2 regions of the Microbacterium sp. As-52 genome follow, and region 2 is predicted to be linked to the other one. Evidence: predicted binding sites of a transcription regulator. Region 2 holds the regulator's gene; the other holds the start of a gene.

Region 1 (3,204 bases), 1.8 Mb from region 2:
CATGGACCTGCTGGCCCCGCTCGGGCCGGTCTACCAGGCGGGCACACTGTCCGGAAACCCGCTCTCGGTCGCTGCGGGTCTCGCGACGCTGCGGCTCGCGACCCCCGAGGTCTATGCGACCGTCGACGCCGCATCCGCTCGGGTGTCCACCGCGCTCGACGCCGCGCTCACGTCGGCCGGTGTCACGCACGCGGTGGCCACCGCCGGCAACCTGTTCAACGCTTCTTTCCGGGCCTCGGCGCCGCGCAACTATGCCGAAGCGCAGGCGCAGGAGTCGTTCCGCTACGCGCCGTTCTTCCACTCGCTGCGCGAGCAGGGCGTCGCTCTTCCGCCGAGCGTGTTCGAAGCCTGGTTCCTCACCGCCGCACACGGCGAGGAGGAACTGCAGCAGATCGAGGCCGCACTTCCAGTCGCTGCGGCTGCCGCGGCGGCCGCACGTCCGTAGGCGCGAGTCCGGTCAGACGAACATGACGCGGCGCGGTGACGCGTCTGTGTAGACGCGGCCGAGTGGGCTGGTCCACTCGATGTCGCCTCCGGGGAGCTGTCTCGCACGCCAACGGTGCTTCTCGGCGATGTCGGGGTGCTTCAGCGAGTGGTGTCCCACGCAGAAGTGGCTGAGGTTGTCGATCGACGTGCTTCCGCCCTTGGCATGGTCGTGATTGTGATCGACCTGACACCTGTGGACCGGTGTGCGGCACCCGGGGAATCGACAATGCTGATCGCGGGCCTGAAGGTGCCGCCGCATCGCCGTCGTCGGGGCGTAGGAGGCTGTGGCTGTCACGGTGCCCGCGCCGTCGAGGAAGAGGCGGGACCAGCCTCCGTTGCGACCGGCGAGATCGCGGGCGACGTCGGGATGCAGCGCCCCGATCCCATCGAGCTCGGCCGGCCGTTCGTCTCCTCCTGCCAGCGTCTCGGCAGCGATCGTGACCTGAATGCGCGCCCGGATGCTCTCCAGCGCGGTGCCCTCGGCCGTAGAGGGGTCGGTGGTCAGGAGTAGGTCGCTGAGCAGGTCGGCGCGCACCGCATCGATGCCGCGCTCGTCGGTCAGGAGGGGCGGGCCGCCGAGGGATGGATCGGTCGTGAAGGTGTCGCCCTCACCGAAGATGACGTGGGCATCGAATCGGGTGTCGTCGACGGGATACCTGTTGAGCACAGGGTCGTCTCGGCGGGAGTCGTCGGCGGCGAGATCCTGCAGGAAGACCTGGTCGGTGCCCGAGTCGAGCTCGTCCGGAGACAGCATCGGCACCTCGTCGGCGCGAGCGGCGCGATCACCCCGGGTGGCGATGACGTGCTGTGCGAGCCGCGTCAGGCGGTCGAGAATCGCGTGGGCGAGGTACTCCGGAAGCACGACCTGGAGCAGTGCGAGGCCGTCGTCGAGCGCCCTCAACGTGACCGATCGTTCGCCGTGGGCCCGTCGGTGACGCTCGACCACGGTCTCGCCGGCGAGGGAGGAGGCGATCTGGCGCACCATCGTGCGGGTGCGCGCGGGAGAGTCCTGTTCGGCCACGACGAGCGCCGCCGTGTCATAGACGGTGAGGGTCTCGGCGTCTACTCGACCCTCGCGGACCCCCTGCCGCACGATGATTCCCTCCCGCACGATCTCTCGGACATGGGCCGCACTGAGCGCACCGCGGCGGAACGCGTCTCGCACGATGGGGTGCTCGGCCTCGAGGAAGTGGGCGTCGCTGAAGGCGTACTCGATGCTGCCCTTCGACATGCGACCGGCCGCAGAGTACTCCGCGATCATCGACCGATGGATCGAATCGCGATGCTGCGGCTGCTCGCGGACATCGTCGTCGAGCAGCCGAAGTCGATCGGCGAGGAGGGCGGAGGCTTCAGCTTCGAGCGCCGCGATGCCTCGCCGCTTCTCCACCCAGGCATCAAGCAGGGCCTCGCGCTGATCGATGCTGTTCGCAGATGCCTTCATTCTTCGAGTATAGTACATATGTTCGAACGACGGAAGGGGAATCATGATGACTGGTGCTGATCGACAAGGGATCGTTGCGTTCCTGTGAGCAACTTCCAGACAACTGGCAGGGCCGCGCTGGCAGACTGGGGGACATGGTGACGTTGCTGCTGGACCAGACGCAACTGGAGGTCGTGCTCTCGCCGATCGAACGTGCCGCCACCTTCCACCGTGACAACCTCCGTATCGCGCGCGACACCATCACCAAGGTGCAGCTGACGGAAGACGCCTGGACCTGGCTCCGCGGCGTCCCGAACCCGGGGACGCACATTCCCGGTGTTCTCGCCGCAGGCAGCTGGAAGGCCGCGGGCAGCCTCGACTTCGTGCTGATCCGCCGGCGTCGCCCGAGCGTCGTGATCGATCTCGAAGGCGACCCGCAATACCGCCGACTGATCCTCACCACCAGCCACGGGCTCGCGCTCACTCAGGCACTCCGGCTCGATGTCTCGACCGAACCGGCGAACGTCGAGGAGATCGTGGCCACGGCACCGGTCCCGGTCTCGAAGGGACGACGACGCCCCGTCATCCGCCCCCGGCCCGCCTGACGCCGACGTCGGTAAGCCGTGCCTCGCGATGCACGGCCTCCCCTCAACGCAGAACGCCCTCCAGACCCGCAGGTCCGGAGGGCGTTCTCGTCAGCCGAGTCGCTCAGCCGTGCTGGTGATCCCCGTGCTGGTTCTCGCCGTCGTGGTTCTCGCCGTCGTGGTTCTCACCGTCGTGGTTCTCGCGAGTGCTCTCGTCAGAGTCATCGGGAGTCGTCTCGTCGCCTCCCGCGGAACCCTCGGCCAGGGGCACGGTGTCGATGACGCCCGTGGAGGCGACGCTCCAGTGTGCGTTCTCCGCGGGGGCCTCCGGCGTATCGACGTCCGCAACCTCGCCGTCCGCAACCTCGCCGTCCGCAGCCTCGCCGTCCGCAGCCTCGCTGTCCGCAGCCTCGCTGTCCGACGCCGCGCCCTGGGCGGGCTCGTCCTCTGCGCCCAGCGGGTAGTCCTTGGGCTCGTCCTCGTAGTACGCGCGGGCGGCGGCCGCGAGCATGGAACTCACCGCTGCAGAGCGCGGGTCCTCCTCGTCATCGTCGGAAGAGCTGGTGTCCTCGGTGTCGGCGGATGAGGGGCCATCGCTGGGGGAGGACAGCGCGCCCGATTCCGTGGCGACCGATGCGTCGTCGAGATCCGCGAAGATCTCGACCCCGCTGTGGTCCTCGTCACCGGAGGTCAGGTCGGACGGCGTCGTGTCTG
Region 2 (3,204 bases):
CGTGTCGCTGAGCCACTCGGGCTGCAGCGCCGCTCGCGAGGGGATCGTCCGCGGGAGGCCTCCGTCGACCTCGGCGATCTGCACGCGCGCGCTCTCCCACGGCATCTTCCCCCGTTCCCAGGCGACCCACGCGGCGCGGGTCCCGTCAGGGGAGAATGCGGGGTGGGCGAAGAACCCCTCGCCCTGCACGATCACGCTGACCGCGGACTCGTCTTCTGCGGCGGAGCCGTCGAGCGGGATCTCGACGATCGCGCGGAGGTGCGGTGTGGTCGAGAGGTCTTCGCGCACGGCGAGCAGACGTCCGTCCTGCACGCGCAGACCTCCGTGCGCGGGACCGGCAGCGGTGAGCGTGACGAGATCCCCGTCGGGGGTCAGGCGGCGCACCCGCTGGTCTGAGGCGTCGACGAAGTAGAGCGTCCCCCGATCGTCCGCCGTCCAGGCGCCGCCACCGTATTCGTGCACGCGGGAGCGGGCGTTCCAGGGCGCGGGGAGGACCTCGGCGCCCGTGGAACTCCGTACCGTCACCCGTCCCTTCTCGGACGGCACCGACTCACCCCACCAGATCTCCGTGCCGACGAAGCGGGCGCCGTCGATGCGAGGAGAGGACGCCGCGACTGATGCCGCGGAGAAAGGCGAAGGCCAGGAACCGTAGGGGGACGACGTCATGCTTCGAGCCTATGGGGCGCTGGCACGAGCGTCACGCGGGGCGCACACGAAGGCCCTCCAGGGAACCGGGAGGGCCTTCGTCGTGCTCTCGTCTCAGACCGCGCGGAGCACCGCCACGATCTTGCCGAGGATCACGGCTTCATCGCCCAGGATGGGCTCGAACGCCGAGTTGCGCGGGAGCAGCCACGTGTGGCCGTCGCGACGGCGCAGCACCTTGACGGTGGCCTCGCCGTCGAGCATCGCCGCGACGATCTCGCCGTTCTCGGCGCTGTTCTGCGAACGGACGACGACCCAGTCGCCGTCGCAGATGGCGGCGTCGATCATCGACTCGCCGGAGACCTTGAGCATGAACAGGTCGCCCTTGCCCACCAGCTGGCGGGGGAGCGGGAAGATCTCCTCGACCTGCTGGTCGGCGGTGATCGGCACACCCGCGGCGATGCGTCCGACCAGGGGGACGAGTGCCGCATCGCCGACCGGTGTCGCCACGTCGGCGGGATTCTCGGTGCTGGCCCCCGGGAGGTCGATGAGCACTTCCATGGCGCGGGTCTTCCCGGGGTCGCGACGCAGATAGCCGCTGAGCTCCAACTGCCCGAGCTGGTGGGTGACGCTGGAGAGGGACTTGAGACCGACGGCGTCGCCGATCTCGCGCATGCTCGGCGGGTAGCCGTGGTGCGCGATCGAGTTCTGGATGACCTCGAGGATCGCCATCTGCTTCGGGCTGAGGCTCTTCCGGCGGCGCGTGCGCGGTGCCTCCGACTCGGGGGCAGAGTTCTCGCTCATGGTGCTCCTTCAGTGCGTGATCCGACGTCCCTCTTCGAATGTCGGAGGCCCGTGGTGGGGTGTCCTTATCGAAACCGTATCCGAGAAACGGGCCGATCTGGAAGATCTGTTCGAGCGTGTCGGCTCATTTCCGGATTCGGTTTCGAAGAATACTTGACAGATGTTCGAACTCGAAGATATCTTCGGTACGTAGCTTCGCATTCACGGCTCCCGGCCGAGACGGGAATGCGAACGCTACGCCAACTTCCCCGGCGGCCTCACCGCTCCGGGACAGGCTAAGGAGCACCACATGAGCAGCATCAGCTTCAGCACCGCAGCAGTCATTCCGGCGTCGACCCGTCCCACGACGCGACTCCGACTGACGACGCGTGGCCGCGCCGTGCTGCTGGCTTTCGCCTCGGTGCCGCTCGCGATCGGTATCGCCTTCGCGGCGCTCAGCGGTGGCAGCGCGATCGCTTCGGGAGCAGATTCGGCCGCCGTCAGCGTCGAGACGGTGACCGTCATGCCAGGAGACACCCTCTGGTCGATCGCCACCAGCGTCGCTCCCGATGCCGACCCGCGCGACGTCATCGGTGAGATCAGCCGGATGAACCTGCTGCGCGGTGGAGAACTCCAGATCGGCCAGACGCTCGCCATCCCGGCCCAGTACGTGAACTGATCCGGCGGCGGCAGCACAGCAGCAACTTTGCGTCATCGAGGCAAGGCGCCGCTTAACATGGGAAGGGTGACCCTCTCCCTCAACGATCTCCCGCTACGCGACGATCTTCGCGGATTGACGCCATACGGCGCTCCGCAAGCGCCGCTCCCGATCGCGCTCAACGTGAACGAGAACACGCATCCGATCCCCGACGCGGTGGCGAGCGACATCCTCGACGACATCGCCGTCGCGATCCGCGACGTCAACCGCTATCCGGACCGGGAGTTCACGACGCTCCGCGAGTCGTTCGCGGAGTACCTGGGGCATGGGCTCACACCGGAGCAGATCTGGGCCGGCAATGGCTCGAACGAGGTTCTCCAGCACATCCTCCAGGCTTTCGGAGGTCCCGGGCGCACGGCGTTCGGTTTCGCGCCGACGTATTCGATGTACCCGCTCATCGCCCAGGGGACGGGAGCACGCTGGATCGCCGGCACGCGTCAGCCCGACTACACGATCACCCCGGACGAGGCTGCCGAGCAGGTGCGGGCCGCCGATCCCGATGTGGTCATCCTCTGTTCTCCCAACAACCCCACCGGCACGCCGCTCGGGCTGGACGTGATCGAAGCCGTGTACGACGCGGCCCGAGGCATCGTGATCGTGGATGAGGCGTACCAGGAGTTCGCGCCGCGCGATGCGATCTCCGCCCTGACTCTGCTCGACGGACGCCCGCGTCTCGCCGTCTCGCGCACCATGAGCAAGGCCTTCGCCTTCGCCGGGGCCCGGGTCGGGTACCTCGCTGCCGACCCCGCCTTCATCGACGCGTTGCGTCTGGTGCGTCTGCCCTATCACCTGAGCGCTCTCACCCAGGCGGCGGCGATAGCGGCCCTGCGCAACGCCGACGTGATGCTCGCGATGGTGGAGGAGATCGTCGAGCAGCGCGATCGGATCACGGCGACCCTCGAAGCGCTCGGATACCAGCCGCACGAATCGTGGTCGAACTTCGTCCTGTTCGGCGGCGTCGCCGACCCGCGGGCCACCTGGCAGCACCTGTACGACCGCGGCGTGCTCGTGCGCGATGTCGGCATCCCCGGACACCTCAGGGTCAGCGCGGGCACGGAGGC

Evidence for each region. Region 2 encodes LexA, which represses DNA repair genes until DNA is damaged. Its sites were predicted from a motif close to TCGAACANNTGTTCGA; they were not measured.
Region 1: the regulator LexA is predicted to act here: its motif matches at 1,938-1,953, upstream of ACLFA2_RS11070 (DUF222 domain-containing protein).

Annotation. Positions count from the first base shown of each region.
Region 1 is NZ_CP188171.1:2,311,295-2,314,498, forward strand. It holds gene hemL (glutamate-1-semialdehyde 2,1-aminomutase) at 1-445, shown strand, start outside; gene ACLFA2_RS11070 (DUF222 domain-containing protein) at 458-1,927, opposite strand; gene ACLFA2_RS11075 (hypothetical protein) at 2,062-2,511, shown strand; gene ACLFA2_RS11080 (ATP-binding cassette domain-containing protein) at 2,615-3,204, opposite strand, start outside.
Region 2 is NZ_CP188171.1:498,412-501,615, reverse strand. It holds gene ACLFA2_RS02430 (S9 family peptidase) at 1-666, opposite strand, end outside; gene lexA (transcriptional repressor LexA) at 760-1,446, opposite strand; gene ACLFA2_RS02420 (LysM peptidoglycan-binding domain-containing protein) at 1,736-2,104, shown strand; gene ACLFA2_RS02415 (histidinol-phosphate transaminase) at 2,162-3,204, shown strand, end outside.